4 regions of the Streptomyces sp. NPDC017529 genome follow, and region 2 is predicted to be linked to each of the others. Evidence: riboswitches for the same ligand, from Rfam matches in the RefSeq annotation. Region 2 holds a riboswitch; each other region holds the start of a gene.
The links. A riboswitch is a leader RNA that binds a small molecule or an ion and turns the genes downstream of it on or off. The one in region 2 is predicted to bind cobalamin.
Positions count from the first base shown of each region.

Region 1 (7,602 bases), on a different contig from region 2:
GCGTACGGTCGTCCGTGCGCGGGGTGGTGTCGGTCATGCGGTCGTCGTTCCGTTCTGCTCGGTTTCCTGTGCGGCGGGCCTGCCGGTGCCGGAACGCTGCCGGATGGTGCGGACGATGCCGGAGAAGTCCTCCGACGCGCCCTCGCCTTCGGCGAACGCCGCGAACAACTCGGCGGCACGCAGGCCGAGTTCAGCCTGTACGCCGCCCGAGCGGACCGCGTTGGCGGCCAGGCCCAGGTCCTTGGCCATCAGCGGCGCCGCGAAGCCCGGCCGGTAGTCGTGGTTGGCGGGGCTGCCCGGCACCGGGCCGGGCACCGGGCAGTTGACGCTCAGCGCCCAGCACTGCCCGCTCGCGGTGGATGCCACGTCGTACAGGGCCTGGTGGGTCAGGCCCAGGCTCTCCCCGAGGACGAACGCCTCGCTGACGCCGATCATCGAGATGCCGAGGATCATGTTGTTGCAGATCTTCGCGGCCTGTCCGGCGCCCGCGGCACCGCAGTGCACCGCCTTCTTGCCCATCGCCGAGAGCAGCGGCTCGGCCCGCGCGAACTCGGCCGCGCCGCCGCCCGCCATGAAGGTGAGGGTGCCGGCTCGGGCGCCGACCACGCCGCCGGAGACCGGTGCGTCCAGGGCCTGGTGGCCGGCGCGTACGGCGGCCTCGTGTGCGGCGCGGGCGTCGGCCACGTCGATGGTCGAGCAGTCGGCGAACAGGGTGCCGGGGCGGGCCGCCGCGAGCAGCCCTTGGTCCTCGTAGAGGGCCAGGACGTGCCGTCCGGCGGGGAGCATGGTGATCACCACGTCCGCGTCCGTCACGGCGGCGGTCGCCGAGCCGGCGGGTTCGACGCCGGCCTCGGCGGCGGTCGCCAGCGCCTCCGGTACGAGGTCGAAACCGGTCACCCGGTGACCGGCCTTGACCAGGTTGGCCGCCATCGGCCCGCCCATGTTCCCGAGCCCGACGAACCCGACCGTGGCGGGCCCCGCGTTCCCGTACGCCGTTTCCGTGCTCACCAGGGCACCTCCTGCGGGAAGCCGCCGGCGAGCCCGAGCTCGCGGTCGCCGAGCGGTGTGAAGAACCGGGCCACGTCCGCGTCGGTGACCTCGGCGAGGGTGGCGGGGGACCAGCGCGGCCTGCGGTCCTTGTCGATCACCTGGGCGCGGATGCCCTCGACCAGGTCGGGCGTGGCCAGGGCCGCGCACGAGACGCGGTACTCCTGGTCCAGGACCCGTTCCAGCGGCCCCAGGCCCCGGGCCCGGCGCAGCGCGGCCAGGGTGACCTTCAGCGAGGTGGGGGACTTGGCGAGAAGCGTCTCGGCGGCCTCCTTGGCCTCCGGGACGCCGGTGCCGAGCAGCCGGTCCACGATCTCCTCGACGGTGCCGGCCGCGTAGCAGTGGTCGATCCACTCCCGGCGCGCCGCCAGCTCGCCGTCCGGGGCCTCCCGTACGTACCGCGGCAGCACCTCGGGCACCGGTTCGGCGGCGAGGTCCGCCACCAGCCGCTCCACCCGTTCCGCCGGTACGAAGTGGTCGGCGAGCCCGCAGAGCAGCGCGTCCCCGGCCGCCACCGGCGCCCCGGTCAGCGCCAGGTGGGTGCCCAGCTGTCCGGGCGCCAGCGCCAGCAGGTACGTGCCGCCGACGTCCGGCACGAAGCCGATGCCGGTCTCCGGCATGGCGACCTTGGAGCGCTCGGTGACGATCCGTACGCTGCCGTGCGCCGAGACGCCGACGCCGCCGCCCATCACGATGCCGTCCATGACGGCGACGTACGGCTTGGGGTAGCGCGCGATACGGGCGTTGAGCCGGTACTCGTCGCGCCAGAAGGCGGCGGAGGCCGTGCCGCCGGTCCCGGCGTCCTCGTGGATGGCGCGGATGTCGCCGCCCGCGCACAGCCCGCGCCCGCCCGCGCCGCTGATCACCACGGCCTCCACCGCGGGGTCCTGCTCCCACGCGGCCAGGGCCGCGTCGATCCGGCGCACCATGGCGTGGGTGAGGGCGTTGAGCGCTTTGGGGCGGTTGAGGGTGAGGTACGCCGCGCGGCCCTCGGTCCGCAGCAGTACGGAGTCGTCGGTCATCGGGCGGCCCCCGCCCCGGCGCGGGCGCCGCCGGTCTTCGCCCCGGTCAGCCCGCGGGCCACGATCACACGCATGATCTCGTTCGTCCCTTCCAGGATCTGGTGCACCCGAAGATCGCGGACGATCTTCTCCATGCCGTACTCGCTCAGGTATCCGTAACCGCCGTGCAGTTGCAGCGCGCGGTCGGCGACGGAGTAGCCCGTGTCGGTGGCGAACCGTTTGGCCATCGCGCACAGCTGCGGCGCCTGCGGGTCGGCGCGGTCCAGCGCGTCGGCCGCCTGCCGCACCAGCGCACGGGCCGCGGCCAGCTCCGTCGCCATGTCTGCGAGCCGGAACTGCAGCGCCTGCGCGTCCAGCAGCCGGCCCCCGAACGCCTCCCGGTCCGCGAGGTAGGCCTGCGCCGCGTGCAGCGCGCTCTGCCCGCCGCCGAGGGAGCAGGCGGCGATGCCGAGCCGGCCGCCGTTGAGGCCGCTCATCGCGATGCGGAAGCCGTCGCCCTCCGCACCCAGCCGCCGGTCGGCGGGGACGCGCACCTCGCCCAGGACCACCTGCCGGGTGGGCTGCGCGTTCCAGCCCATCTTCTTCTCGTTGGCACCGAACGACAGCCCCGGGTCGTCGCGCTCGACGACGAACGCCGAGATGCCGCCCGGCCCTTCCTCGCCGGTACGGGCCATCACCACGTACACCTGCGAGGCACCGGCGCCGGAGATGAACTGTTTGACGCCGGTCAGCACGTAGTCGTCGCCGTCGCGCACCGCACGCGTGCGCAGCGCCGCCGCGTCCGACCCGGCGCCCGGCTCGGTCAGGCAGTAGCTGCCCAGGTCCGCCATCGAGCACAGGCCGGGCAGCCAGCGGGCGCGCTGCGCGTCGTCGCCGTACCGGTCGATCATCCAGGCGACCATGTTGTGGATGGAGAGATAGCCCGCGATGGACGGGCAGGCGGTGGCCAGCACCTCGAAGACCAGCACGCCGTCCGCGCGGCCGAGCGCGGAGCCGCCGCACTCCTCCCGTACGTAGATCCCGCCGAGCCCGAGCCCGGCGGCCTTGCGCAGCACGTCCACGGGGAAGTGCTTGTCCTGGTCCCAGGCCACGGCGTGCGGCGCGATGTGCTCCTGCGCGAAGTCCAGCGTGGTCTCGACGATGGCGAGCTGGTCCTCGGTGAGCGAGCTGAGCGAGGCGGCCGTGCCGGCGGTGGTCATGACGCTCATCGCGCTCAGCCCATCGTCGGGATGGTGAAGCTCGCGCCCTCCTTGACCCCGGAGGGCCAGCGCGAGGTGACGGTCTTGGTGCGGGTGTAGAAGCGGATCGCGTCCGGGCCGTGCTGGTTCAGGTCGCCGAAGCCGGACCGCTTCCAGCCGCCGAAGGTGTGGTACGCCACGGGCACCGGGATCGGCACGTTCACGCCGACCATGCCCGTGTTCACCCGGCGGCTGAAGTCCCGCGCGGTGTCCCCGTCCCGGGTGAAGATCGCCACGCCGTTGCCGTACGGGTGCTCCGTGGGCAGCCGCAGCGCCTCCTCGTAGTCGGCCGCCCGGACCACCGACAGCACGGGCCCGAAGATCTCCTCCTGGTAGATCCGCATGTCCGGGGTGACCCGGTCGAAGAGCGAGGCGCCCGCGAAGAAGCCGTCCTCGTGCCCCGGGAGGGAGAAGTCCCGGCCGTCGACGACCAGTTCGGCGCCCTCGGCGACGCCGAGGCCCACGTAGGAGCGGACCCGGTCCAGCGCGTCCCGGCCCACCAGCGGCCCGAAGTCGGCGTGCGGGTCGTCGGAGCGGCCGATGCGCAGCGCGCCGATCCGCTCCTTGAGCCGTGCCACCAGCGCGTCGGCGGTCTCCTCGCCGACGGGTACGGCGACCGAGATGGCCATGCACCGCTCGCCGGCCGACCCGTACCCGGCGCCCACCAGCGCGTCCACCACCTGGTCGAGGTCGGCGTCCGGCATCACGACCAGGTGGTTCTTGGCGCCGCCGAAGCACTGGGCGCGCTTGCCGTGCGCCGCGGCGGTCGCGTAGATGTGCGCGGCGACCGGCGTCGAGCCGACGAAGCCCAGCGCTTCGACGCGCGGGTCCTCCAGCAGCGTGTCCACCGACTCCTTGCCGCCGTGCACGACGTTGAGGACGCCCGGCGGCAGGCCCGCCTCCAGGAACAGCTCGGCCAGTCGCAGCGGTACGGACGGGGCCCGCTCGGACGGCTTCAGGATGAACGCGTTGCCGCAGGCGAGGGCCGGCGCGGCCTTCCACAGCGGGATCATCGCGGGGAAGTTGAACGGGGTGATCCCGGCCACCACGCCGAGCGGGCGGCGCAGCGAGTGCACGTCGATGCCGGTCCCGGCGTTGTCGGAGAACTCGCCCTTGAGCAGGTGCGGGATGCCCGCGGCGAACTCGACCACCTCCAGGCCGCGCTGGAGGTCGCCGTGCGCGTCCGGGACGGTCTTGCCGTGCTCGCTCGACAGCAGCCGGGCCAGCGCGTCCCGCTCGCCCTCCACCAGGCGCAGGAAGTTGAGCAGCACACGGGCGCGCCGCTGGGGGTTCCACTCGCCCCATTCGGGCTGCGCGGACGCCGCGTCGGCGACGGCCGCGGCCGTCTCGGACCGGTTGGCGAGCGGTACCCGGGCCTGCACGGTGCCGGTGTTGGGGTCGAACACGTCGCCGTAAGCACCGGAGGCACCCGGGGTGTGCTTGCCGCCGACGAAATGGGTGAGTTCGCGGACCATGGGAGCCTGCTCTCGTCAGGTGGAATCCGGGGATGGCACGGCCGGGCACCCGGGCGGCGCGGAGGGCGCGCGGACCGTGGCGGGGCCGTGGGACGCGAAGGGCGTGGAACCGTCAGCGCGCGGGCGGTGCCGCGGGCCGGGCCGGATCACCTGGGCTGTGGGTACGCACCGGTGCCATGCGTGTCTGCTCCATCCTCGTGGACAACACGGAACAACACCCGCGGCCGGTATCCTGGCTTCCGGATCACCGCGCGCCGCCCGCCTTCCCGACCGCGTTCTCGTCAGTGGCGTGTTGCTCGGCGTCGCACTCCCCGGTCACAGTGGCGGGACCACGCCGGATTCGCACCGGCTTCCCTGCACCGCGGGCCTTGGTCACGACGATATAGTTGGACGTCCTAGTAAGTCCAGGGGGTCCCGCCACGCCGCCCGGCCCGTCACCGCTTCCGGCGGGCGTTGAGGCGGGCGGACTGGCGTGTCAGATGGTCGCGTTCGGCGAGGTTGGACGCCTTACGGGCGGCTTCGGCGTACAGCCGGGCCGCCGTCGGCAGGTCGCCGTCGCGTTCGTGGAGGTATGCCGCCACCGCGGTGTGGCGGGGCAGGGAGGCGTCCAGCGCCGCCAGTTCCGCCAGGCCGGCGCGCGGGCCGTCGGCCTCGCCCACGGCCACCGCGCGGTTGAGCCGGACGACCGGGCTGCCGGTCAGGCGCGTCAGCTCGTCGTACCACTCGACGATCTGCACCCAGTCGGTCTCCTCGGCGGTGGGCGCGTCCGCGTGCAGTGCCGCGATGGCGGCCTGGGCCTGGAACTCGCCCAGCCGGTCGCGGGCCAGGGCCGCCTGGAGGATCCCGACGCCCTCGGTGATCGCCTCGGTGTCCCACCGGCCGCGGTCCTGCCCGGCGAGCGGCACCAGGCCGCCGTCGGGCGCGGTCCGGGCCGCGCGCCGGGCGTGGTGGAGCAGCATGAGGGCGAGCAGCCCCGCCACCTCGGGGTGGTCGATCGCGGCGGCGAGCTGCCGGGTGAGCCGGATGGCCTCGGCTGCGAGGTCGACGTCGCCGGAGTAGCCCTCGTTGAAGACCAGGTAGAGGACGCGCAGCACGGTGGCCACGTCGCCGGGCCGGTCGAACCGCACACCGGAGACGGTCCGCTTGGCCCGGCTGACTCTCTGTGCCATGGTCGCCTCCGGCACCAGATAGGCCTGGGCGATCTGGCGGGTGGTGAGGCCGCCGACGGCCCGCAGTGTGAGCGCGACCGCGGACGCCGGTGTCAGCGAGGGGTGGGCGCACAGGAAGTAGAGCCGGAGAGTGTCGTCCACCGCGGACGCGGGTCCGGGCGCCGGTTCCTCGTCGGCGCGGTCCTCACGCCGGCGGCGTGAGGCGTCCGCCCGGGCCGTGTCGAGGAACCGGCGCCAGGCCACGGTGACCAGCCAGCCCTTCGGGTCCCGTGGCCGGCCGGCGGGCCAGGCGCGGACCGCTTCGACCAGCGCGTCCTGTACGGCGTCCTCGGCCGCCGCGAAGTCGGCTCCGCGGCGGACGAGGACGCCGAGCACGCCCGGCGTGAGGCTCCGGAGCAGGGTCTCGTCCACTGCGGAGGTCACTCCGTGATGGTGGGCGGCGCGGCGAGGAAGGGGCGCACCTCCAGCCACTCGTGGATGGGCTTGCTGCCCGCGCCGGGGGCGGCCGACAGCTCCCCGGCCAGCTCGACGGCGCGTTCGTGGCTGTCGACGTCGATGACCATCCAGCCGGCGATGAGGTCCTTGGTCTCGGCGAACGGCCCGTCGGTGACCGGCGGGCGCCCCTCGCCGTCGTAGCGGACCCACGCGCCCTCGGGGGCGAGCGCCTGGCTGTCGACGAACTCGCCGGTCTGCTCCAGCCGGTCCGCGAAGTCGCTCATGTACTGCACGTGGGCGGAGATCTCCTCCGGCGTCCACTGGCTCATGGGTACGTCGTGGTCCGAAGCCGGGGCGCCGCGGTAGTGCTTCAGCAGCAGGTACTTGGCCATGGTGGCTCTCCTCGGTGGTGGTGCGGCCCATTGTGGTCGCGTTCACTGCGGGGACGTAGCCGGTCGCCGGTTCTCGACATCGCCGGCCAAAAACTTTTCGACTCCCCGGCGGCCGGGCCGCCGTACGGTCCTCTCCGGCCGTTCGCAACCTTGGCAAAACCCGCGCGCAAGATGGGCGGAACTTGGCCTGGGGCCACGGTTGATGGCGCCGAGTGCCACTGCCAGAGTCGGCGGTGCGGCCCCCCGGCAACATTGCTCACCCCGCTACCGGGAGATCCGGCGGGCCGCGCTTCAGCAAAGAGACGGCACTCGGTGCCGGACATTCGCACTGTTCACCGGGAGATGGTCATGGCACAGGCAGATACCAAGGCGGCCGAGGAGTTGGCTCGGCGGTGGGCGTCCGATCCGCGGTGGCGGGGCACGGCCTGTGCGCACAGTGCCGCGGATGTGGTGCGGCTGGCGGGTCGTGTGCGTGAGGAGCACACGCTGGCCCGGCGGGGTGCCGAGCGGCTGTGGCGCCTGCTGCACGAGCAGGACTACATCCCTGCGCTGGGCGCGCTGACCGGCGGGCAGGCGGTGCAGCAGGTCAAGGCCGGCCTCCAGGCGGTCTACCTCTCGGGCTGGCAGGTCGCCGCCGACGCCAACCAGGCCGGGCACACCTACCCCGACCAGAGCCTGTACCCGGCCAACTCGGTGCCCCAGGTGGTACGCCGCCTCAACAACGCCCTGCTGCGCGCCGACCAGATCGCCACCGCCGAACAGGCCGGGGACGCCACCGAGTGGCTGGTGCCCATCGTCGCCGACGCCGAGGCCGGCTTCGGCGG
Region 1 covers NZ_JBIRJY010000015.1:148,929-156,530, forward strand. Annotated here, with positions in the region: gene ACH4K4_RS29965 (enoyl-CoA hydratase) at 1-37, opposite strand, end outside; gene mmsB (3-hydroxyisobutyrate dehydrogenase) at 34-1,008, opposite strand; gene ACH4K4_RS29975 (enoyl-CoA hydratase/isomerase family protein) at 1,005-2,069, opposite strand; gene ACH4K4_RS29980 (acyl-CoA dehydrogenase family protein) at 2,066-3,277, opposite strand; gene ACH4K4_RS29985 (CoA-acylating methylmalonate-semialdehyde dehydrogenase) at 3,283-4,782, opposite strand; cobalamin riboswitch at 4,987-5,168, opposite strand; gene ACH4K4_RS29990 (RNA polymerase sigma factor) at 5,217-6,362, opposite strand; gene ACH4K4_RS29995 (YciI family protein) at 6,371-6,778, opposite strand; partial or broken gene aceA (isocitrate lyase) at 7,127-7,602, shown strand, end outside.
Region 1: another riboswitch for cobalamin. It lies ahead of ACH4K4_RS29985 (CoA-acylating methylmalonate-semialdehyde dehydrogenase); the one in region 2 lies ahead of ACH4K4_RS12655 (ribonucleoside-diphosphate reductase subunit alpha).

Region 2 (7,602 bases):
GACTTCCTCAAACCCGGCGCCACACCCGCGCAGGAGCACAAGGTCGCCAAGCTGGTGTCGCTGCTGGTGAAGGTGGGCGCGCTGGTCTTCGTCCTGACCATGGACAAGACCGTCGCCATCAACTTCCAGCTGCTCGGCGGCATCTGGATCCTGCAGACCATGCCGGCCCTGGTCGGCGGCCTGTTCACCCGCTGGTTCCACCGGTGGGCGCTGCTGGCGGGCTGGGCGGCCGGCATGCTCTACGGCACCCTCGCGGCGTACGGGGTGGCCAGCCCCACGCAGAAGCACTTCGGCGGCTCCAGCGCGGAGATCCCCGGCATCGGCGAGATCGGCTACATCGGCCTGACCGCGTTCGTCCTCAACGTCCTCGTGACGGTCGTGCTGACCGTCGTCCTGCGCGCCGTGAAGGCCCCGGACGGCGTCGACGAGACGTCCCCCGGGGACTACACGGCGGACGCGGGCGACAAGGGCGTCCAGGTCGAACTGCCCCCGGCCACGGCGGGAGCGCCGGTCGGGCACTGAGCCGAGGGGCACGGGGGGCGTTGTCAGACCCCCCGTGCACACTTGCCTCATGGACATCGTCATCAGGCCCGCCCGGCCCGAGGAGTTCGAGGAGATCGGCGAGCTCCTCGTGTCCGCCTACCTGGCGGACGGACTGCTGTCGTTCGGGGACCGCGACCCGTACGTGCACGAGCTGCGCAAGGCGGCCCACCGCGCCGAGCACGCCGAGCTGCTGACCGCCGCCGACGCCGGCAGCGGCGCGGTGCTGGGCACGGTCACCTTCGTCGCGCCCGGCACCAGGTACGCCGAGATATCCGGGCCGGCCGAAGGGGAGTTCCGGATGCTGGCCGTGGCTCCCGGCGGGCGCGGGCGCGGCATCGGCGAGGCGCTGGTGCGCGCCTGCATGGACCGCGCCCGCTCCCTCGGCCTGACCGGCATGGTGCTCTCCACCCAGCCGCACACCCTGGCCGCCCACCGCCTGTACGAACGTCTCGGCTTCCGCCACATTCCCGAGCGGGACTGGGACCCGGTACCGACCGTCACCCTGTGGGCGTTCGCCTGCGGGCTGGAGGAGGCGGCCTAGCGACGACCGGGCCGGGACCGAGCGCCGGTCTTACGGCCGCACCCTGTGGACGAACACGTCCGTCGCCCCGTTCGTGTCGCCCGGCACCAGGGTCGCCGCGTCGGAGTCGAAAGCGGCGAGGCGGCCCGTGGCGTCGGTGGACGGGTGGGAGGACCAGCCCGGGTCCGGTGTGCTGCCGCCGGCGGCCTGACTGACCCGCTCGACGGCACCGGTCCTCATGTCGCGCACGAAGACGTCCTGCGCGCCGTTGGTGTCGTCCCGCACCAGGTCCGGGACCGAGGACTCGAAGAACAGGCGGCGGTTGTCGGCGGACAGGACGCCGTTGCCGGATCGGCCCTTCTGCGGCTGCTTGCCGTCGTAGGTGTACGTCATCTGCGCCGTCGTGCCCTTGGCGAGGTCCCGTACGAACAGGTCGGCCTTGCCCGCCGGGTGGCCGGGCACCACCTCCGCGTACTGGCTGGAGAAGACCGCGTGGCGGCCGTCGGGGCTGAGCGAGGCGTTCCAGGCGCCCACCGTCTCGCCGGCCGAGCTGAGGCTCGCCACGCTCGTGCGGCCGGTGTCCAGGTCGTGCAGGAAGAACGGGTAGCTGTGCGGCCTGCGCGGGCCTGGCTCCCCGGGGGCGGCCTGGGCCGGGGCCGGGGGCAGGTTCTGCGCCTTGGAGATGAAGCCGACCTTGCGGCCGTCGTAGCTGAGCACCGGGGCCGCCGAAGGGCCGTTCGCCTGCTCGCCGGTGACGGAGACGCTGACCCGCGTCACGGTGCCGGTCCCACGGTCCCGCACGAAGATGTCCTGGGCGCCGTTGGTGTCGCCGGGCACCAGGTCCGCACGGCTGGAAGCGAACGCGACGGACCGGCCGTTGGCGCTGATCACCGGCATCTGGGAGCCCTGTCTGCCCTGCGGCGGGCGGCCGTCGAGCGTCACGCTCTCGGTCCGCCCGGTCCTGCGGTCGCGGACGAAGATGTCGGTGTCGGCGTTGGTGTCGCCCGGGACGAGGTTGGCCGCGTCGGACGCGAAGGCGACGTACCGGCCGTCGGCGCTGATGGTGGGCGAGGACGACCAGGAGTCGGCCTGGGTGCCGTCGCTCGCCACGTTGACGCGCTCGACGACGCCGGTTTTCAGGTCCTTCACGAAGATGTCCGGCTGCCCGTTGGTGTCGCCGGGCACGAGGTTGGCCGCGGTGGAGTCGAAGGTGACGTACCGGCCGTCCGCGCTGAGCGCCGAGCCGGCCGAACCCCCTTCGGCCTGCGTGCCGTCGGCGGTGACGCTGGCACGTTCGGTGCGCGGCGCGGGCTGGGCGCCGGCCGTCGCCGCGGGCAGCAGCGCGGCCAGCGCGCACGCCCCTGTCACGGCGGCGAGTCTTCGTACGGTGCGGGTGGTCCTCATGGCGGGTTCCCCTCCTGGTCGGTGCATCGGTGCATCGGTGCGTCGGTGCGTCGGTGCGTCGGTGCGTCAGTGCGTCGGTACGTCAGTGCTGCAACCGCCGGACGAAGACGTCGCCCGTGTCGTTCGTGTCGCCGGGCACCAGTTCGTTGTCGCGGGAGTCGAAGGACGCCAGCCGTCCGGTGGCGTCGGGGGTGATCTCGTTCGTCCAGGAGTCCGACTGGGCGCCGTCCGCGCCGACGTTGATCCGCTCGACCCGGCCGGTGCGCAGGTCGCGGACGAAGCCGTCCGCCTGCCCGTTGGTGTCGCCGGGCACGAGGTTGGACGCCATGGCGCTGAAGAAGAGCCACCGGTTGTCCGCGCTGAGCCGCCCGTCGGCGGACCAGCCGTTGCCCTGGGCCCCGTCGTGCGCGCGGGACAGCAGCCGGGTGGTGCCCCGTTCGAGGTCGCGGGCGAAGACGTCGTACGTGCCGTTGGTGTCGTCCGGCACCACGTCGGCGGCCACGGCTTCGAAGATCGCGTAGCGGCCGTCCGGGCTGAGCCTGGGGAACGGTGACACGCCGACCACGGCGTCCTCGGAGCTGAGGCTCGCCACGCTCGTGCGCCCGGTGCCCAGGTCGTGGACGTACATGGGGTCCTGCGGCGGCGGGCGGCGGAAACCGGGCCCGGCGGGGGTGAGGTTGGTCGCCGTGGAGGTGAACGACACCCGGCGGCCGTCGGCGCTGAGCGACGGGAAGCCGGACGGGCCGTCGGCCTGGCTGCCGTCGCTCGCCACGCTCACCCGTTTCGTCGTTCCCTTCTGCACATCGTGGACGAAGACGTCCAGGCGCTCGTTGGTGTCGCCGGGTACCAGGTCCGCGCGGTAGGAGCCGAAAGCGAGGTACCGGCCGCTGCCGCTGACGGCGAAGTTCTGCACTCCGAAGCCGTACGGCGAGGTGCCGGCGCCCGCCGTGGGGCTGGTGGTGCGCCCGGTCCGGCGGTCGTGCACGAAGACGTCGCCCTCGCCGTTGGTGTCGCCTGCCACCAGGTTCGACGCCGAGGAGTAGAAGGCGACATACCGGCCGTCCGCGCTGATCTCGGGCGCGCCGGACAGGGCGTTGCCCTGCGTGCCGTCACTGCCGACGCTGACCAGGTCGACCTTTCCCGTCCGTAAATCCTTGACGTAGACGTCCTGCCGGCCGTTGGTGTCGGCGGGGCCCAGATTGGTGGCGTCCGAGGAGAATGCCACGAACCGCCCGTTCGCGCTGAGCCGCGGATCGCCCGAAAAACCGTTTCCCTGCGTCCCGTCCGCGGCGACGCTGACCCGCTGGGTGGCCGGGGCCGCCACCCCCTCCGCGACGGCCGTGGCGGGCAGCGCGCCTGCCATGACGCAGGCCCCCGCCATCAGCCCGGCCATCCGGACCGCGCCACGCGGCGCACCGGTTCTTCGCATGTCTCCCCCCTCACACTTGTCCCCCACCCGCCCCATCGGACGACAGAGCAGACAAGGAGCCAATACGCTTCAAGGGTCCCGGTCAACGCGTCAGGGATGTTCCGCGCCACCAATACGCCCCCTGCATCAGCCCCCGTCCAGGCGCCCCCCGAACCGCCCCGCGGCAGGCCGGAAGCGGCCCCGTGGCGGGCCGCAGGGCGCCCCACAGGGCCCGGAAAATGACCTCGGAGCGGCCCCCGAATACCACGGCTTCGGACAAGACCGTCGCAACGCGACACAAGATATGGGGGTGGGTGCACGAGGCGGCACAAGATGTATGCTCGTGCTCGCTGTCGTCGCAGGGGAATCCGGTGCGAATCCGGAACTGTCCCGCAACGGTGTACGAAGTGCGTAAATCCGCACCCGTAAGTCCGAAGACCTGCCCACAGTACGCCCGCGCCAGGACCGGCGCGGTCGTCGATACGTCCGGGTCTCGCGGGTTGGGCCGGTGGACGCTGCGCGGTGTGCCCGCGTGCCCCTTGCCGTGCCGGGGGTGCCGCACGCCCGCACGCGACCGTCGCGCTTCTCCCCCAGGCCCCCGCCGAGTGAGGGAGAGCAGCACGTGACCATCGCGCCAACGGAGCCCGCAGCAGCCGAGCAGGTCGTGCAGCCCGCGAAGGACACGCAGCCCCGGCAGGGCGCCGACGGCCGGGCCGAGGACGGCCCCGGCGCCGCCCTGCTGCGCACGCTGACCGACCTCACCGCCGACCTGGCCGCCACCGACCCTGGCAAGATCGCCGCCGCCGCGCTGCGCGGCCGCCACCCCGGTTCGGACGAGGCCGAGCTGCGCTCCCTGGCCATGGAGGCCGCGGCGGGCCTGATCGGCGACGAGCCGCAGTACTCCAAGCTGGCCGCCCGCCTGCTGACCCGTGCCATCGCGGAGGAGGCGGCCGCGGAGGGGGCGGTCGCCTTCTCCGCCTCCGTCGCCACCGGCCACCGCGAGGGCCTGATCGCCGACTCCACGGCCGAGTTCGTGCGCACCCACGCGGACCGCCTGGACGCGCTGGTCGACCGCGCCCTGGCGGACGGCGCCGACGACCGGTTCGGCTACTTCGGCCTGCGCACCCTGCACTCCCGCTACCTGCTGCGCCACCCGATCTCCCGCCAGGTGATCGAGACCCCGCAGCACTTCCTGCTGCGGGTGGCCTGCGGCCTGGCCGAGGACCACAGCGAGCGGGCGCTCGCCGACGTCGCCGAGCTGTACCGCCTGACCAGCACGCTGTCGTACCTGCCCTCCTCGCCCACCCTGTTCAACTCCGGCACCCGCCACCCGCAGATGTCCTCCTGCTACCTGCTGGACTCCCCGCTGGACGAGCTGGACTCGATCTACGACCGCTACCACCAGGTGGCGCGCCTGTCGAAGCACGCCGGCGGCATCGGCCTGTCGTACTCCCGGGTCCGCGCCCGCGGCTCGCTGATCCGCGGCACCAACGGCCACTCCAACGGCATCGTGCCGTTCCTGCGCACCCTGGACGCCTCGGTCGCGGCCGTGAACCAGGGCGGCCGGCGCAAGGGCGCCGCCTGCGTCTACCTGGAGACCTGGCACGCGGACCTGGAGGAGTTCCTGGAGCTGCGCGACAACACGGGCGAGGAGGCCCGGCGCACCCACAACCTCAACATCGCGCACTGGATCCCCGACGAGTTCATGCGCCGCGTGGAGGCCGACGCCGACTGGTCGCTGTTCTCCCCCAGCGACGCGCCCGAGCTGGTGGACCTGTACGGCGACGAGTTCGACGCCGCGTACCGCAAGGCCGAGGCCGAGGGCCGCGCCGTCAAGCAGATCCCGGCCCGCGTCCTGTACTCGCGGATGATGCGCACCCTCGCGCAGACCGGCAACGGCTGGATGACCTTCAAGGACGCCGCCAACCGCACCGCGAACCAGACCGCCGAGCCCGGCAAGGTCGTGCACTCCTCGAACCTGTGCACCGAGATCCTGGAGGTCACGGACGACGGCGAGACGGCCGTCTGCAACCTCGGCTCGGTCAACCTCGCCGCCCACCTGGGCAACGAGGCCGGCGGCTGGGAGGAGGCAATGGACTGGGAGCGGCTGGACGCCACCGTCCGCACGGCGGTCACCTTCCTCGACCGTGTCGTGGACATCAACTTCTACCCGACCGAGCAGGCCGGCACCTCCAACTCCCGCTGGCGCCCGGTGGGCCTGGGCCTGATGGGCCTCCAGGACGTCTTCTTCCGGCTGCGGCTGCGCTTCGACTCGCCCGAGGCCCAGGAGCTGTCCACCCGCATCTCGGAACGGATCATGCTCGCGGCGTACGAGGCGTCCGCCGACCTCGCCGAGCGGCACGGCCCGCACCCGGCCTGGTCCGCGACCCGCACGGCCCGCGGCGTGCTGCACCCCGACCACTACCCGAACGCCGAGCCGCGCTGGACGGACCGGTGGGACGCGCTGCGCACCCGTATCGCGGCGACCGGCATGCGCAACTCGCTGCTGCTGGCCATCGCGCCGACCGCCACCATCGCCTCGATCGCGGGCGTCTACGAGTGCATCGAGCCGCAGGTCTCCAACCTGTTCAAGCGGGAGACGCTGTCGGGTGAGTTCCTCCAGGTCAACGCGTACCTGATCGAGGAGTTGAAAGCGCTGGGCCTGTGGGACGCCCGGACCCGTGACGCGCTGCGCGAGGCCAACGGCTCGGTGCAGGAGCTGGACTGGATTCCCGCCGAGACCCGCGAGCTGTACCGCACGGCCTGGGAGATCCCGCAGCGCGCGCTGATCGACATGGCGGCGGCCCGTACGCCCTACCTCGACCAGAGCCAGTCGCTGAACCTGTTCATGGCCTCGCCGACCATCGGCAAGCTCAGCTCGATGTACGCGTACGCCTGGAAGCGCGGCATCAAGACCACGTACTACCTCCGCTCGCGTCCGGCGACCCGTATCGCCCAGTCCGCGCGCGGCACGGGCGGGGGCGCGCAGACCGCTCCCGTACCCGCTCAGGCGGCCGATCCCGAGGCCGTCGCCTGCTCCCTGGAAAACCCCGAGTCCTGCGAGGCATGCCAGTAACCATGACTACCGCACCCGAGAAGAACGACACGCCCGAGACGACCGCGGCCGCCTCGCACACCGCCACCACCGGCAGCAAGAACCTGCTCGACCCGGGCTTCGAGCTGACCCTGCGCCCGATGCGCTACCCGGACTTCTACGACCGCTACCGGGACGCGATCAAGAACACCTGGACCGTGGAGGAGGTCGACCTCCACTCCGACGTGGCCGACCTCGCCAAGCTGTCGCCCGGCGAGCAGCACATGATCGGCCGGCTCGTCGCGTTCTTCGCGACCGGCGACTCGATCGTGGCGAACAACCTCGTGCTGACGCTCTACAAGCACATCAACTCCCCCGAGGCGCGGCTCTACCTGAGCCGGCAGCTGTTCGAGGAGGCCGTGCACGTCCAGTTCTACCTGACGCTGCTGGACACCTACCTGCCCGACCCGGAGGACCGCGCCGCCGCGTTCGCCGCGGTGGAGAACATCCCCTCCATCCGTGAGAAGGCCGAGTTCTGCTTCAAGTGGATGGACTCGGTCGAGTCCATCGACCGCCTGGAGTCGAAGGCCGACCGCCGCCGCTTCCTGCTGAACCTCATCTGCTTCGCGGCCTGCATCGAGGGCCTCTTCTTCTACGGCGCCTTCGCGTACGTGTACTGGTTCCGCTCGCGCG
Region 2 covers NZ_JBIRJY010000004.1:431,278-438,879, reverse strand. Annotated here, with positions in the region: gene mctP (monocarboxylate uptake permease MctP) at 1-522, shown strand, start outside; gene ACH4K4_RS12670 (GNAT family N-acetyltransferase) at 572-1,084, shown strand; gene ACH4K4_RS12665 (TolB family protein) at 1,115-2,467, opposite strand; gene ACH4K4_RS12660 (TolB family protein) at 2,550-3,896, opposite strand; cobalamin riboswitch at 4,196-4,337, shown strand; gene ACH4K4_RS12655 (ribonucleoside-diphosphate reductase subunit alpha) at 4,498-6,951, shown strand; gene ACH4K4_RS12650 (ribonucleotide-diphosphate reductase subunit beta) at 6,954-7,602, shown strand, end outside.

Region 3 (7,602 bases), on a different contig from region 2:
CGTATCCGCCGGGCAGTTCGTGCGCGGGCAGGTTGGGCTGGGCAGACACGTCGGTCCTCCGTCCGCCCGGCGGCCGGCCGATGAGTCGGCCGCCGGGCAACTGGTGCTACTTGCTGGTCCGCGGCGGCTACCGGAGGTAGGGGTTGGGGTAGTGAGAGGGGTTTTGGCCACGGGCGCGTAGAATCAGCCAGTGGTGATCGAACTCTCGAACGAATTGATCAAGCTGGAGCAGGACGCCGTCCGAGCGCACGAAAAGCTCCGTGCCTACCAGGCCGAGTGCGGTCGACCGTCCGCCGGCGATGGCTGGACGGACGAGCAGCACGCGACTTGGCAGGGTCTGTGGAACGCCTGGCGTGAGGCCGCCGAAGCCGTCCAGGCGCAGCTGGAATTCGGCGAAGGAAGCCGGTTCGAACGGGAACGAGCCCTCAAGGCAGCCGTCCGGCACCCCGCTCCCGAAGGGGAGTAAGAAAGCGGCCCGCCGTGACGGGGGGCGGCGGGCCGGTTTGTCCGAACTCTGAGCAGCGGGGTCAGTGGGGGCAGAGTTCTATGTGGATTTCTTGGGCGGTGGGGGTGAGGGTGCCGTCGGTGGAGTGGAATTCGGTGCAGTGGTGGGGTGTGGGCGGGGTGGGGTTGTGTCGGGCGATTCCGGAGAAGCGGTTGGTGGTTTCTCTGAAGAGTTTCGCGCTGCCGGTCATGAAGAGGGTTTCGGCGTAGAGGTGCTGGTGGAACCGGTCCCGGTTTTCCCGGTGGTGGCGGGTGCCGGGGTCGGTCTCGGGCTCGTCGGCCGGGGTTGCGTCGGGCAGGGTTACGGTGCGCGGGCGGCCGGGGGTGAGGCGTCGGCGTACGTCCTTCCAGCGTGATGGTGTGAACTGGCGGGAGTGGTGGAGCAGCACCAGGTCCAGGGTGTGGGTGCCGGGCTGGGTGGCTCGTAGTGGCAGGTGGATCAGTGCGCGTGGTGACGTTGCCGCCAGTGTCCACAGGGCGCCTATGTGTTGTGCGGATTCCTGGTCCAGGGAGAGGTTCAGGCGTAGGCCTTGGTTGGCGAGTACGGCGTGGGGCAGGGGGCTGGCCGGGCGGATCACTTTGAAATTCTCGGCGCCGAGGCGGGCCTGGTGGATGGTGATGGGGAGTTTCATCTGTTTTCGGGGTGTGGGTGGGTGTGGGTGGGGTGTTTGGGGGGTGGGGTTTGTATTTTTGCTGGTTGGGGTTTGCGGGGGTGGGGCGGGGGCGGTATTGAGTCTTCGACGTGCGGGGGTGGCGGTCTCGGTGCACGCTGAATGCATGGGTGAGCATCCGCCGGTGATCGTGCACCCGCCCTCGCCGTCGGGCGGGCGCCGGGTCACCGTTCATGGGCAGATCGTCGGGGTGGCGCACGGGCGGGGGGATGTCGCCGAGTTCCTGCGGCACGCGGGTTTGGCGCCCGATGCCGAGGACATCGACCTCGATGCCCCGGGGCTGGTGGAGTGGCGTGGCGGGGACAAGGAGTGCTGGGTGGGCGCCGGGTAGGGCCGAGGTGGCTTGAAGTGTCGCTTGGTGTGTGGGGGCGTGTCTGGAGAGTTACCGGGTGGGCAGAGTCCTGTTGTTCGACTTTCAAGCGATGTGTATCGTCGATGTGTGACTTGAAGTTTCAAGTACTTTGATCGTGATCGCGACCGGCCCGGCCGGGCAGACAGCCCGGCCGGCCGTCAGACAGGAAAGAGCGCTCGTATGACCTCCCCCCTCAGCCCTCTCAGCAGCTACGGCAGCGGTGCCGACGACCGGCATGCCGCGACTCCGCACGCGTACGACGTCGGCCTGCTGGTGCTGCGGCTCGCGGTCGGGCTGACCATGGCCGCGCACGGTGCGCAGAAGCTGTTCGGCTGGTTCGGCGGGGGCGGGCTGGACGGGACGGAGCAGTTCTTCACGGCCAGCGGGTATCCGGCGGGCAAGGCGATGGCCGTGGTGGCCGGGCTCAGCGAGACGCTGGGCGGTCTCGGGCTGGCGGTCGGGCTGCTGACGCCGCTGGCCGGCGCGGCGATCGTCGGCACGATGGTGAACGCGCTGGCGGTGAAGTGGGGCGGCGGGTTCTTCGCGCCCGAGGGCGTGGAGTACGAGCTGCTGCTCACGGCGGGTGCGGGGGCCCTCGCGCTGACCGGTCCCGGCCGGTACGCGATCGACCGGCTGCTGCCGGTCCTGCGTGCGCACCGGCTCGCGTACGGCGTGGCCGCCGTGGTGCTCGGTGTGGTCCTGGCGGGCGTGATTCTGCTGCTGCGGAAGTGACGCCCGGCGGGGAAGACGAAGACGACGGACGTGGGAGATGTGGGAAGTGAGGGATTGACGTGAGTGTGCGGCGGTTGAACCACGCGGTGCTGTATGTGCGTGACGTCGAGCGCGCCGTGGCTTTCTACACCGAGGCGCTCGGGTTCCGGGTGGACACCGAGGTGCCGGGGCGGGCCGCGTTCCTCAGTGCCGAGGGGACGGCCAACGACCACGACCTCGGGCTGTTCGCGGTCGGCGACCACGCGCCGGGCCCCGAGCACGGCCGGGTGGGCCTGTACCACCTGGCCTGGGAGGTCGGCACCCTCGGCGAGCTCGCGGACATCGCGGCCGAGCTGGCCGGGCGGGGCGCGCTGGTGGGCGCCACCGATCACCTGGTGTCCAAGTCGCTGTACGCGAAGGACCCGGACGGCAACGAGTTCGAGGTCATGTGGCGCGTGCCGCGTGCGGACTGGCCGGGGGCGGACGAGCCCGACCGGCTGCTCCCGCTCGACCTCGACGCGGCGCTGGAGCGCTGGGGTCCCGGGTTGAAGACGGGCGCGGCGGCCGGTTCGGCGACCTGAGGAGGGGCGGCGGCCGCCGAGGGACGGAAGCCCCCGAGGGGCGGAAGCCGGTCGCGGCCCGCTCCGGGGGAGCGCCGGAGCGTGCCGCGACCGGCCGGGGACCGGGTCAGACGGTTTCCGGGGTTTCCGTCTCCCCGGCCCTCGCCGTCGTCGGCGCCGTCCGCGCCGTCCCCGTCGTCCGCGCCGCCCAGCGTTTCTCCACCCCGGCCAGCCGCCAGTACGCCAGGGCCGCGGCCCAGACCACCACGAACAGGCCGACGATGATGAAGCCGACGTTGTCCAGGTCGATGGACGAGATCCAGCCGGTGACGTCGTCCTTCAGGTCCAGCTTCTCGTGCAGGACGCTGACCAGCTCGATGGTCCCGATGAAGAACGCGACGGCGATCGACAGGCCGGTGATCGTGAGGTTGTAGTAGACCTTGCGCACCGGGTTCGAGAACGCCCACTGGTACGCGAAGTTCATGAACGTACCGTCCAGCGTGTCGAACAGGCTCATTCCCGCCGCGAACAGCAGCGGCAGGACCAGGATCGCGTACCAGGGCAGGCCGGCCGCGGCGCCGCTGCCCGCCATCACCATCAGGGTGACCTCGGTCGCGGTGTCGAAGCCGAGGCCGAAGAGGAAGCCGAGCGGGTACATCTGGCCGGGGCGGGTGATGGAGCGGGTGAAGCGGCCCAGGACGCGGTTCATGAAGCCGCGGGAGTCGAGGTGTTCCTCCAGCTCGGCCTCGTTGTAGCGCCCCTGTCGCATGGCGCGGAAGACCCGCCAGATGCCCGCCAGCGCGACGAGGTTGAGCGCGGCGATCAGGTAGAGGAAGGTGCCGGAGACCGTGGTGCCCACGGTGCCGAGAACCTGGTGGGTGCGGGATTCGTCGTCGAGCAGGGTGCCCGCCAGCTGTGCGCCGCCGGCGACCAGCGCGGCCATGGCGACGACCACGCTGGAGTGCCCGAGCGCGAACCAGAACCCCACGGAGACCGGGCGCTTGCCGTCGGCCATCAGTTTGCGGGTGGTGTTGTCGATGGCGGCGATGTGGTCGGCGTCGAAGGCGTGCCGCATGCCGAGGGTGTACGCGGTGATGCCGAGGCCGACGCCGAAGACCTGCGAACCCACGGTGTAGTGGTTCGGCACGACGAGGAGGAAGAGCACGCCGAAGGCGACGACGTGCAGCGCGGCTATCACCGCCATCAGGCCCGCGGTGCGCACCGTGTCCTGACGCTGCCAGCGGAAGCCGGGCAGGGGGGAGGGCGAAGAGGAAGGGGAGGAAGGGGAGGAAGGAGAGGGAGGGGAGGGTAGGGGGGTGGGGGACAGGGGCATTCGGTGGTCACGCTCCAGCACCTCGTGGATCAGTTCGTGAGATGCCGTGGCCGGTCTCCTGGCTTACGGGTGAGCGCGCCCGGCCCGGCCTTCCCGGCCGCGGGCTGCGGACAGTGGCTCCGTACGGGCGTAGGCGCGTACGGAATGGGCGGGAACTTCCCGATCACAGTGGCGAGGGCCGCTCCGGCCTGGACCCGAAGGTCGTCACCGGTCTTCCCGAACACCACGGCCCGGACACTCTAACCTCCGGCACTCCAACCTCCGGAGGTGCGCGGCCACCGGGCCGATTCCGCGGGAACCGCGGGCCCCGTCCGCTCGACTACCTGGTCCGCGGCTCGCAGTGGCGGGCCGCCGGAGAGTCGAGCGGCAGGGGAGAACGGGCGTATGCGTCCTCGCGGGAAGCGGACGGCGACGACAACGGCTACGGCGACGACAACGGTGCTGGCGGCGGCGCTGGCGGTGGGGGTGGCCGCGCTGGCCACCGGATGCGGTGGCGCCGCCGGTGGTACGGGCGGGAGCGCCGCGGGCGCCCGGGACGGCGGCAAAGCCGGTTTCCCGGTCACGGTCACCGATTGCGACGGGCGGGAGACGACGTTTTCCGCTGCTCCGCGGAAAATCGTCACGAGCAATGCGTCGAGCCTGGAGATGCTGCTCCGGCTGGGGGTGGGTGACCGGGTCGTCGGTACGGGATTTCCGCCGGGTAAGGGAACGTTGCCGCCGGATCTGGACGCGCAGGCGCAGCGGGTGCCGGTGCTGGGCAAGGCGGTGATTCCGAAGGAGAAACTGCTCGGTTCCGGGGCCGATCTCTATATCGATACGTTCGCGTCGATGGGGAACATGGGCGGGGCGGCTGCCGCGCCGACCGACGAGGAGTTCGCCGCGTCGGGCATCAAGCACGTCTATCTGGCTTCGACGGCATGCGCGCCGCGCAAGAAGGCGCCGCAGCGGGATCTGTCCGCCGTCGAGGGTGATATCCGGCGGCTCGGGCAGGTCACGGGCACCTCGCGGCGTGCCCTGCAACTGGTGACGGAGATGGAGAAGAAGGTCTCCGGAGTGCGGAAGGCCCTTGCGGACGTGCCCGCTTCGAAGCGGCCGTCGTATTTCTTCTTCGATTTCGACGCGGGTACGAAGCAGCCGGTGGCCGTCTGCAACCGGCAGGTGGCGCACGCGGTGCTGACCGAAGCCGGGGCGCGCAATGTCTTCGCGGACTGCGCGGGGGACTTCAAGCCGGTGTCGTGGGAGGACGTGGTGGACAAGGACCCGGACTGGATTCAGTTGGGCGTACGGAACCGGGGGAGTGCTGCCGCGAATGAGAAGGCGTTCGACGAGGCGGAGCAGTTCTTGAAGGGATTTGCGGGGACGGCGGGGTTGCGTGCCGTGAAGGAAGGGAAATTCCTGCGCATCGGCTCCGAGCAGACGACCATCGCGGGGGTCGGCAACGCCGACACGGTGCGGCGGATCGCGGAGACGCTGTACCCGGACCGGCTGGGCGGGGCCGGGGCGGCGGGCCGCTGATGCCTCGTACGACGCTCAAGGCCCGTACGCCACCCGAGGACCGTACGCCACTCGTGGCCCGTACGCCGCGAAAACCCCGTACGCCATGGCTCGCCGTCGCGCTGCTGCTCGCGCTCCTCGTCGCGCTGACCGCCGCCGTCTCCTTCGGCGCCACCGACATCGCTCCGGCGGAGGTGTGGTCGGTGGTGTTCCGGCGGCTGGGCGGGCAGCCGCCGAGGCCGGGCACGAACGACCTGATCGTCTGGCAGTTGCGGGTGCCCAGAGCGCTGCTCGCCGCGTTGGTCGGCGCGGGTCTCGGGCTCGTCGGTACGGCCACTCAGGCGCTGGTGCGCAACCCGCTGGCGGACCCGTACCTCCTGGGCATCTCCAACGGCGCGTCGCTCGGCGCGGTGGCCGCGATCGTCCTGGGCGCGGGCGCTGTGGCCGGTACGGGCGGCGCGTTCGGCCTGGCCGGGGGGTTGGGGCTGTCGCTGGCGGCCTTCGCGGGGGCGCTCGCCTCGTTCGCGCTGGTCTGGACGCTGGCCCGCAGGGGCGGCGGCTTCGCGCCGCTGCGGCTGGTGCTCGCCGGGGTCGGCATCGGGCAGTTCCTGGCCGGGATCACCAGCTATCTCGTGCTGCAGGCCGGGGACGAACAGCAGACGCGCGGCGTGCTGTTCTGGCTGATGGGCAGCCTCGGCGGCGCCACCTGGAGCACGCTGGTCCTGCCGGCCCTCGCGGTGCCGGCCGGGCTGCTGGTGCTCCAGGCGCGGGCCCGCGCGCTCAACGCGCTGACGATGGGGGACGAGACGGCGGCGAGCGTGGGCGTGGACGTGGTCCGGCTGCGCCGGACGCTGTTCGTGGTGACCAGCCTGCTCACCGGCGTACTGGTGGCGGTGTCCGGGGCGGTGGCCTTCGTGGGGCTGATGGTGCCGCACCTGTGCCGGCTGCTCGTCGGCGGCGACCACCGCAGGCTGCTGCCGCTGGCGGCGCTGACCGGGGCGCTGCTGCTGGTCGTGGTGGACATCGTGTGCCGTACCGCGATGGCCGACCAGGAACTGCCGGTGGGCGTGGTGACGGCGCTGGTCGGCGCGCCGGTACTGCTGTACGTCCTCGACCGCCGGCTGGGAGCGGGATCGTGAGCGTGGAAGCACGGGCGCGAGCCGGTACGGACGCCGGTTTGCGGATCGACATCGAGGACCTGCGGGTGTCCTACGCCGGGCGGTGCGTCGTGGCCGGTGTGCGGCTGATGGCCGCGCCGGGCGAGATCGCGGGCGTGGTCGGCCCGAACGGCAGCGGCAAGTCCACGGTCCTGCGCACCGTGTACCGGCATCTGCGGCCGGACGCGGGCCGGGTGCTGCTGGCCGGCGAGGACGTCGGTGCCATGCCGGCGACGCGGGCCGCGCGGCACATCGCCGCCCTTCCCCAGGAACGCGGCAGCGACTTCGAACTCACCGTCCACGAGGTGGTGGCGATGGGCCGCACCCCGTACAAGCGGGCGTTCGCGGGCGACGACGCCGCCGACCGGGAGACGGTGGCCCGCGCTCTGGCCGATGTGGGGCTGGCGGAGCACGGCGGGCGGCGGTTCTCCGCGCTCTCCGGCGGCGAGCGGCAGCGGGCCCTGCTCGCCCGCGCCTTCGCGCAGGTCCCGGACGTGCTCGTGCTGGACGAGCCGACGAACCACCTGGACGTACGGCACCAGGTCGAGCTGCTGGGCCTGCTGCGCGACCGGGCCTGTACGACGCTCGTCTCGCTGCACGACCTGAACGCGGCGGCCGCCGTCTGCGACCGGCTGCACGTGCTGCACGAGGGGACGGTGGTGGCGTCCGGCGCCCCGCGCGAGGTGCTGACGCCGGACCTGCTGGCCGAGGTGTTCGGGGTGCGGGCGGCGGTGGTCGACCACCCGCTGACGGGGGACCCGCTGATCGCCGTCGACCAACGGCGGACCGTTCGAAGAGGCACCGGCCACTAGAGAAGCAC
Region 3 covers NZ_JBIRJY010000003.1:99,629-107,230, reverse strand. Annotated here, with positions in the region: gene ACH4K4_RS07820 (hypothetical protein) at 191-466, shown strand; gene ACH4K4_RS07815 (hypothetical protein) at 528-1,136, opposite strand; gene ACH4K4_RS07810 (hypothetical protein) at 1,282-1,506, shown strand; gene ACH4K4_RS07805 (DoxX family protein) at 1,708-2,259, shown strand; gene ACH4K4_RS07800 (VOC family protein) at 2,319-2,819, shown strand; gene ACH4K4_RS07795 (HoxN/HupN/NixA family nickel/cobalt transporter) at 2,926-4,152, opposite strand; cobalamin riboswitch at 4,162-4,374, opposite strand; gene ACH4K4_RS07790 (ABC transporter substrate-binding protein) at 4,573-5,646, shown strand; gene ACH4K4_RS07785 (FecCD family ABC transporter permease) at 5,646-6,764, shown strand; gene ACH4K4_RS07780 (ABC transporter ATP-binding protein) at 6,803-7,594, shown strand.
Region 3: another riboswitch for cobalamin. It lies ahead of ACH4K4_RS07795 (HoxN/HupN/NixA family nickel/cobalt transporter); the one in region 2 lies ahead of ACH4K4_RS12655 (ribonucleoside-diphosphate reductase subunit alpha).

Region 4 (7,602 bases), on a different contig from region 2:
CGCGGTGGCGATGTCGGCGGTCCTCAACCTGGTCGGCGCGTTCCTGTCGGTGGAGGTCGCCAAGACCATCTCCGGCGGGATCATCGACGAGACCGCCGGCATCAGACCAGAAGTGATCTTCGCGGGGCTGGTCGGCGCCATCGTCTGGAACCTGGTCACCTGGCTGGCCGGACTCCCCTCCAGCTCCTCGCACGCCCTCTTCGGCGGCCTGATCGGCGCGACCCTGGTGTCCGTGGGCACCAGCGGCGTGCACGCCGACGCCGTGGTCATGAAGGTCCTCATCCCGGCCGTCGCCGCGCCGGTCGTGGCCGGCCTGGCCGCGCTGGCCGCGACCCGGCTGACCTACCGGCTGGCCCGCAACCGCGCCGAGGAGGACACCGCCAAGGGCTACCGCGCCGGGCAGATCGCCTCCGCCGCGCTGGTCTCCCTGGCGCACGGCACCAACGACGCGCAGAAGACGATGGGCGTGATCACCCTCGCGCTGATCACCGGCGGCGTGGTCGCCCCGCACGCCGACCCGCCGCTGTGGGTCATCGCCTCGGCCGGTGTGGCCATCGCGCTCGGCACCTACCTCGGCGGCTGGCGCATCATCCGCACGATGGGCAAGGGCATCACCGACATCCAGCCGCCGCAGGGCTTCGCCGCCCAGACCGGCGCGGCGGCCACCATCCTGGCCTCCTCCCACCTCGGCTTCGCGCTCTCCACCACCCAGGTCTGCTCGGGTTCGGTCATGGGTTCGGGCCTGGGCCGCAAGGGCGGCGTGGTGCGCTGGTCCACGGCGGGCCGGATGGTCGTCGCCTGGGGCCTGACGCTGCCGGCCGCCGGCCTGGTCGCGGCGGGCGCCGCGTTCCTGGCCGAGCAGGGCGACTGGGGCATCGCGACCGTGGCGGTCCTCGGGCTCGCCGTGTGCGGCGCGATCTGGGCGGCCTCCCGGCGCAAGCCGGTGGACCACACCAACGTCAACGAGGGCCCGGCGGCGGAGCCGGTGGGTGTCGTCACCGCCGCGCTGCAGGCCGTGACCCCGCCGCCCGCCGGGCCGGTCGTGTCCGCGCCAGCGATGGCCGTCGCCACGGTCCCCGCACCCGCGATGGCCGACACGCCGCTCACGGACCCGGTCGGCACCGCCCCGGTGATCACCGCCCCGGCGGCCGCCCACCCGCACGAGACGCACGCCCAGCGCCGCGCCAAGGCCGGCTCGGCGGTCGGCTGACCCGGCCGCACGGCACCCACGAAGGAACGAGAACGCGAATGAGCATCGACTGGGCAGCTCTGGGCCAGGTCTTCGGCGTCACGCTCGTGGTGACGGTCGGCATCGTCGGCCTGTTCACCCTCGGCATCGTCGGCACGTCCCGCGCCCCGCGGCAGGAGGACGGGGCGGCCGCCGCCGACGGCCCCGGCGCGCCGGCCAGGGCCGGGGCGTACGCCTGCTTCGCGCTGTGCGCGGCGGCCGTGGCGTACGGCATCTATCTGATCGTCGCCGCCTGACGGGCGCCGGCACGGCACTCCGGGGCGCCCGGTGGTCGGCGGCGGACGCCGCGGCCGCCGGGCGCCCCGCGCTGTGTCCTGGGACACAGCCACTGCCACCGCCTGCGGCGCAGGTCAAGCGCGAGTTGACGGGCTCTCGCGGAGCGTGGTGGACTGCCGGAGCCATTCGGCGACAGATGAGGAAGTCCGGTGAGAATCCGGCGCGGTCCCGCCACTGTCACCGGGGAGCGCCCCTCCACCAAGGGCCACGGTCCACGTCGCAGCCGAGAGGTTCCCGTACGGACTGGAAGGCCGGGGGAAGCGCCGATCCGGGGAGCCAGGAGACTCTTGTCGCCGTACCCGTCGAACCAGGGCGCGGACCCTGAGTGAGGACCTACCGTCATGCCCGGCCGCAGTTCGCGATCTTCTGTGCCTTCCCCCGTACCGTCCCTCCGAGGCGCGACGGCGGTCTGATCCGATGCGTGCCGAACACGCCGGCTACGCGTGCGGCGCGGCCCTCGGCTTCCTCGGCGACCTGGTCGCGGGCGATCCCCGGCGCGGCCACCCCGTGGCCGCCTTCGGGCGGGCCGCGGCCGCCGTGGAACGCCGGCTGTGGCGCGACGACCGCGGGCGCGGGGCCCTGCACACCGCGCTGTGTGTCGGCGGGACCGCCGCCGGCGCCGCGCTGCTGGAACGTGCCGTACGCCGCTCCTCCCCCGCCTCCGTCGCGCTGACCGCCGCCGCCACCTGGGCCGTCCTGGGCGGTACCTCGCTGTGCCGCGAAGCGCGGGCCGTCGGCGGCGCGCTCGCCGCAGGCGACCTCGACGTGGCGCGGGAGCGGCTGCCGCACCTGTGCGGGCGCGACCCGCAGGCCCTGGACGGGCAGCAGATGGCGCGCGCGGTGGTGGAGTCCGTCGCCGAGAACACCTCGGACGCGGTGGTCGGCGCCCTCGTGTGGGGCGCGGTCGCCGGCGTACCGGGGCTGCTGGCCTTCCGTGCCGTCAACACGCTGGACGCGATGGTGGGGCACAAGTCGCCGCGCTACCACCGCTTCGGCTGGGCCTCGGCCCGGCTCGACGACGTGGCCGGGTTCCCCGGCTCCCGGCTGACCGCCGCGCTGGCGGTACTGGCGGGCCCCGACCGGCGGGGCGCGTGGCGTGCCTGGCGGCAGGACGGCCCGTCGCACCCGAGCCCCAACGCGGGTCCCGTGGAAGCGGCGTTCGCGGGGGCGCTGGGCGTACGGCTGGGGGGCACCCTGGCGTACGGCGGCCGGGTCGAGCACCGGCCGGTGCTGAACGGTGCCGCCGGGCACCCCGTGGCGGTGCCGGACATCGGGCGGGCCGTGACGCTGTCGCGCCGGGTGAGCGCGCTGGCGCTGGCGGCCACGGTCGCGGGCCGGTGCGCGGCAGGGGCCGTGCGGCGGGCCCGTACGGCCGGGAGGGCCAAGTGAGCAGTGACATGCGGACGGCGAGGAGCGCCACGTGAACGGACCGGGTCGAACGCCGCTCGGCGGCGGGCTGCTGGTGGCGGGCACCACGTCCGACGCGGGCAAGAGCGTGGTGACGGCGGGCATTTGCCGCTGGCTGGCGCGCAAGGGCGTCAAGGTGGCGCCCTTCAAGGCGCAGAACATGTCGCTGAACTCGTTCGTGACGCGCGAGGGCGCGGAGATCGGGCGGGCGCAGGCCATGCAGGCCGCGGCGGCGCGCGTCGAGCCGAGCGCGCTGATGAACCCGGTGCTGCTGAAGCCGGGCAGCGACCGCAGCAGCCAGGTCGTGCTGATGGGCAAGCCGGTGGGCGAGCTGAGCGCGCGCGGCTACCACGCGGGGCGCCAGGAGCAGTTGCTCGGTACGGTCACGGACTGCCTCCAGGAGCTGCGCCGTACGCATGACGCGGTGATCTGCGAGGGCGCCGGCAGCCCCGCGGAGATCAACCTGCGGCGCACCGACATCGTGAACATGGGCATCGCGCGGGCCGCCCGCATCCCGGTCGTGGTGGTCGGCGACATCGACAGGGGCGGCGTGTTCGCCTCCTTCTTCGGCACCACGGCGCTGCTGTCCCGGGAGGACCAGGCGCTGGTCGCGGGCTATCTCGTCAACAAGTTCCGGGGTGATGTGACGCTGCTGGAGCCCGGCCTGGAGATGCTGAGGGAGCTGAGCGGTCGGCCCACCCTCGGGGTGCTGCCGTTCGCGCACGGCCTCGGCATCGACGAGGAGGACGGCCTGCGGGTGTCGCTGCGCGGCGCGGTCCGCGAGAGCGTCGTCGCGCCGCCGCACGGCGCCGACGTCCTGCGGGTCGCGGTGGCCGCCGTACCGCTGATGTCGAACTTCACGGACGTGGACGCGCTCGCCGCCGAACCCGGCGTCGTGGTGCGCTTCGTGGACCGCGCCGAGGAGCTGGCCGACGCCGACCTCGTCGTGCTGCCCGGCACCCGCGGCACCGTCCGGGCGCTCCAGTGGCTGCGCGAGCGGGGCATCGCGGACGCGGTGCGGCGGCGGGCGGCCGAGGGCCGCCCGGTGCTCGGCATCTGCGGCGGCTTCCAGATGCTCGGCGAACGCATCGAGGACGAGGTCGAGTCCAAGGCCGGCACGGTGGACGGGCTGGGCCTGCTGCCTGTACGCGTACGGTTCGCCGCGGACAAGACCCTGGCCCGGCCGTCCGGCGAGGCGCTGGGCGAGCCGGTCGAGGGATACGAGATCCACCACGGCGTGGCCGAGGTCCTCGGCGGGCAGCCCTTCCTGGACGGCTGCCGGTCCGGATCGGTCTGGGGCACCCACTGGCACGGCTCCCTGGAGAGCGACGGCTTCCGGCGGGCGTTCCTGCGGCGGGTGGCCGCCGACGCGGGCCGCGCGTTCGTCCCGGCGCCGGACACCAGCTTCGCCGCGCTGCGCGAGGAGCAGCTCGACAAGCTGGGCGACCTGATCGAGGAGCACGCGGACACCGACGCGCTGCTGCGGCTGATCGAGGACGGGGTGCCGGCGGGGCTGCCCTTCGTGCCGCCGGGAGCGCCGCCGGTACCACCGCCGTCCCGCACCCCGGCCGCACCCGGCGCGGCCTCCCCCGCGCCCGCACACCGCACGTCCCTCGAAGGGGGTACTCCTTAATGGCATCGGTCCCTTACCCGTTCACCGCGGTCGTCGGCATGTCCGACATGCGGCTGAGCCTGCTGCTCAACGCCATCTCGCCGGCCATCGGCGGGGTGCTCGTCCGTGGGGAGAAGGGCACCGCGAAGTCGACGATCGTGCGCGGTCTGACGGCGCTGATGCCCGACGTCCCCGTCGTCACCGGGTGCCGCTTCTCCTGCGACCCCGCGGCGCCCGACCCGGCGTGCCCGGACGGCCCGCACGAGACGGGCGGCTCGGAGGAGCGCCCGGCCCGCATGGTCGAACTCCCCGTCGGCGCCTCGGAGGACCGGCTGGTCGGCGCGCTGGACATCGAACGGGCCCTGTCGGAAGGCGTGAAGGCCTTCGAGCCGGGTCTGCTGGCGGACGCGCACCGCGGCATCCTGTACGTCGACGAGGTCAACCTCCTCCACGACCACCTCGTGGACCTGCTGCTGGACGCCGCCGCCATGGGCGCCTCGTACGTGGAGCGCGAGGGCGTCTCCGTACGGCACGCGGCGCGCTTCCTGCTCGTCGGCACCATGAACCCCGAAGAGGGCGAACTGCGGCCGCAGTTGCTGGACCGCTTCGGCCTCACCGTGGAGGTCGCCGCGTCCCGCGAGCCGGACCAGCGGGTCGAGGTCGTGCGGCGCCGGCTGGCGTACGACGCCGACCCGGCGGGCTTCGCGGCACGCTGGGCCGCCGAGGAGAACGAGCTGCGGGAGCGGATCGCGGCCGCGCGGGCGCTGCTGCCGGACGTGCTGCTCGGCGACGCGGTGCTGCGGCAGATCGCCGCGGTCTGCGCCGCGTTCGAGGTGGACGGCATGCGCGCCGACATCGTGATGGCGCGCACCGCGTGCGCGCTCGCGGCCTGGGCGGGCCGTACGGACGTCCGCGAGGAGGACGTACGGCAGGCCGCCCTGCTGGCGCTCCCCCACCGGCGCCGCCGCAATCCCTTCGACGCCCCCGGCCTGGACGAGGACAAGCTCGACCGGACGCTGGAGGAGTTCGCCGCGGACGAGGACGACGACCCGGAACCGGACGGCGGCCCGGACGACGATCCCGACGGACCGGGCGGCGGCCGGCCGCCGCAGGACGGCGACGGCGGCACGGACGGCCCGCAGGGCGAAGACGCCCAGGCCCCGCACGACCAGCCGCAGGCCCACGACCAGCCGCAGCTGCCCGAGCAGTCGCAGGCCCCGGAGGCGGACCCGGCGCCCGCCGACCCGAAGGCGCAGTCCGGAAGCGAAGGGGAGAACGCTCCGGGCGAGGGCGGCGAGAAGGCCGCCGTCGGCGCGGGCGAGCCGTTCCGTACCCGGCGGCTGGACGTGCCGGGGCTCGGCGAGGGCGCGGACGGCCGCCGTTCGCGGGCCCGTACGGCGCACGGCCGCACCACCGGCGCCCGCCGCCCGCAGGGCACCCTGACCAAGCTGCACCTGGCCGCGACCGTACAGGCCGCCGCGCCGCACCAGGTCGCGCGCGGGCGGAGCGGTCCGGGGCTGGTCGTCCGCCGGGACGACCTGCGCGAGGCGGTACGCGAGGGCCGCGAGGGCAACCTCGTGCTGTTCGTCGTGGACGCGTCCGGTTCGATGGCGGCGCGCAAGCGGATGAGCGCGGTCAAGGGCGCGGTGCTCTCGCTGCTGCTCGACGCCTACCAGCGGCGCGACAAGATCGGCATGATCACCTTCCGCGGTGCGGAGGCCGAGCTGGCGCTGCCGCCCACCTCGTCGGTCGAGGCGGGCGCCGCCCGGCTGGAGTCGCTGCCCACCGGCGGCCGCACACCGCTCTCCGCCGGCCTGCTCAAGGCCCACGAGGTGCTGCGCGTGGAACGGCTGCGGGACGCCTCGCGCCGGCCGCTGCTGGTGGTCGTCACCGACGGGCGCTCCACCGGCGGCCCCGAGCCGCTGGTGCGCACGTCCCGCGCGGCGCGGCTGCTGGGCGCCGAGGGCGTCGCCTCGGTGGTCGTGGACTGCGAGGCGGGGCCGGTACGGCTGGGGCTGGCCGGCGAGCTGGCCCGGGACCTCCAGGGCACTGCCGTCACCCTCGACGAGCTGCGCGCGGACAGCGTCTCCGCGCTCGTCCGCGACGTACGCGGACAGGGCACCAACCACACCCACCGGAGGGCCGCTTAATGCCACAGGGACAGCCGTCCGTCGTACCGGACGACGGGCTCACCACACGCCAGCGGCGCAACCGCCCGCTGGTCCTCGTCCACACCGGCCCCGGCAAGGGCAAGTCCACCGCCGCCTTCGGGCTGGCGCTGCGGGCCTGGAATCAGGGCTGGCCGGTCGGGGTGTTCCAGTTCGTGAAGTCGGCGAAGTGGAAGGTGGGTGAGGAGCGGGCGCTGCGGGTACTCGGCGAGACCGGCGAGGGCGGCACGGTCGCCTGGCACAAGATGGGCGAGGGCTGGTCCTGGGTCCAGCGCGACTCGCAGTTCAGCAACGAGGAGGCGGCCCGCGAGGGCTGGGAGCAGGTCAAGCGGGACCTGGCCGCCGAGACGTACAAGCTGTACGTGCTCGACGAGTTCGCCTACCCCATGCACTGGGGCTGGGTGGACCCCGCCGAGGTCGTCTCCGTCCTGCGCGACCGCCCCGGCAACCAGCACGTCGTCATCACCGGCCGCAACGCGCCGCAGGAGCTGTGCGACTTCGCGGACCTGGTCACCGAGATGACCAAGGTCAAGCACCCGATGGACGCGGGCCAGAAGGGCCAGCGCGGCATCGAGTGGTGACCGCGCCACCAGGCAGTACGGCAACGAGAGCAGCAGGACCAGGAGCAGCCAGACCGTGAGCACCATCCCCCGGCTCGTCATCGCCGCGCCCGCCTCGGGCAGCGGCAAGACGACCGTCGCCACCGGCCTGATGGCGGCCTTCACCGAGGCCGGGCTCACGGTCTCCCCGCACAAGGTGGGCCCCGACTACATCGACCCCGGCTACCACGCCCTGGCGACGGGCCGGCCGGGCCGCAACCTGGACGCGTACCTCTGCGGCACCGACCAGGTCGCGCCGCTGTTCCTGCACGGGGCGGCCGGCGCCGACCT
Region 4 covers NZ_JBIRJY010000006.1:58,307-65,908, forward strand. Annotated here, with positions in the region: gene ACH4K4_RS17280 (inorganic phosphate transporter) at 1-1,210, shown strand, start outside; gene ACH4K4_RS17285 (hypothetical protein) at 1,249-1,485, shown strand; cobalamin riboswitch at 1,662-1,812, shown strand; gene ACH4K4_RS17290 (cobalamin biosynthesis protein) at 1,943-2,914, shown strand; gene ACH4K4_RS17295 (cobyric acid synthase) at 2,946-4,565, shown strand; gene ACH4K4_RS17300 (putative cobaltochelatase) at 4,565-6,694, shown strand; gene cobO (cob(I)yrinic acid a,c-diamide adenosyltransferase) at 6,694-7,293, shown strand; gene ACH4K4_RS17310 (cobyrinate a,c-diamide synthase) at 7,349-7,602, shown strand, end outside.
Region 4: another riboswitch for cobalamin. It lies ahead of ACH4K4_RS17290 (cobalamin biosynthesis protein); the one in region 2 lies ahead of ACH4K4_RS12655 (ribonucleoside-diphosphate reductase subunit alpha).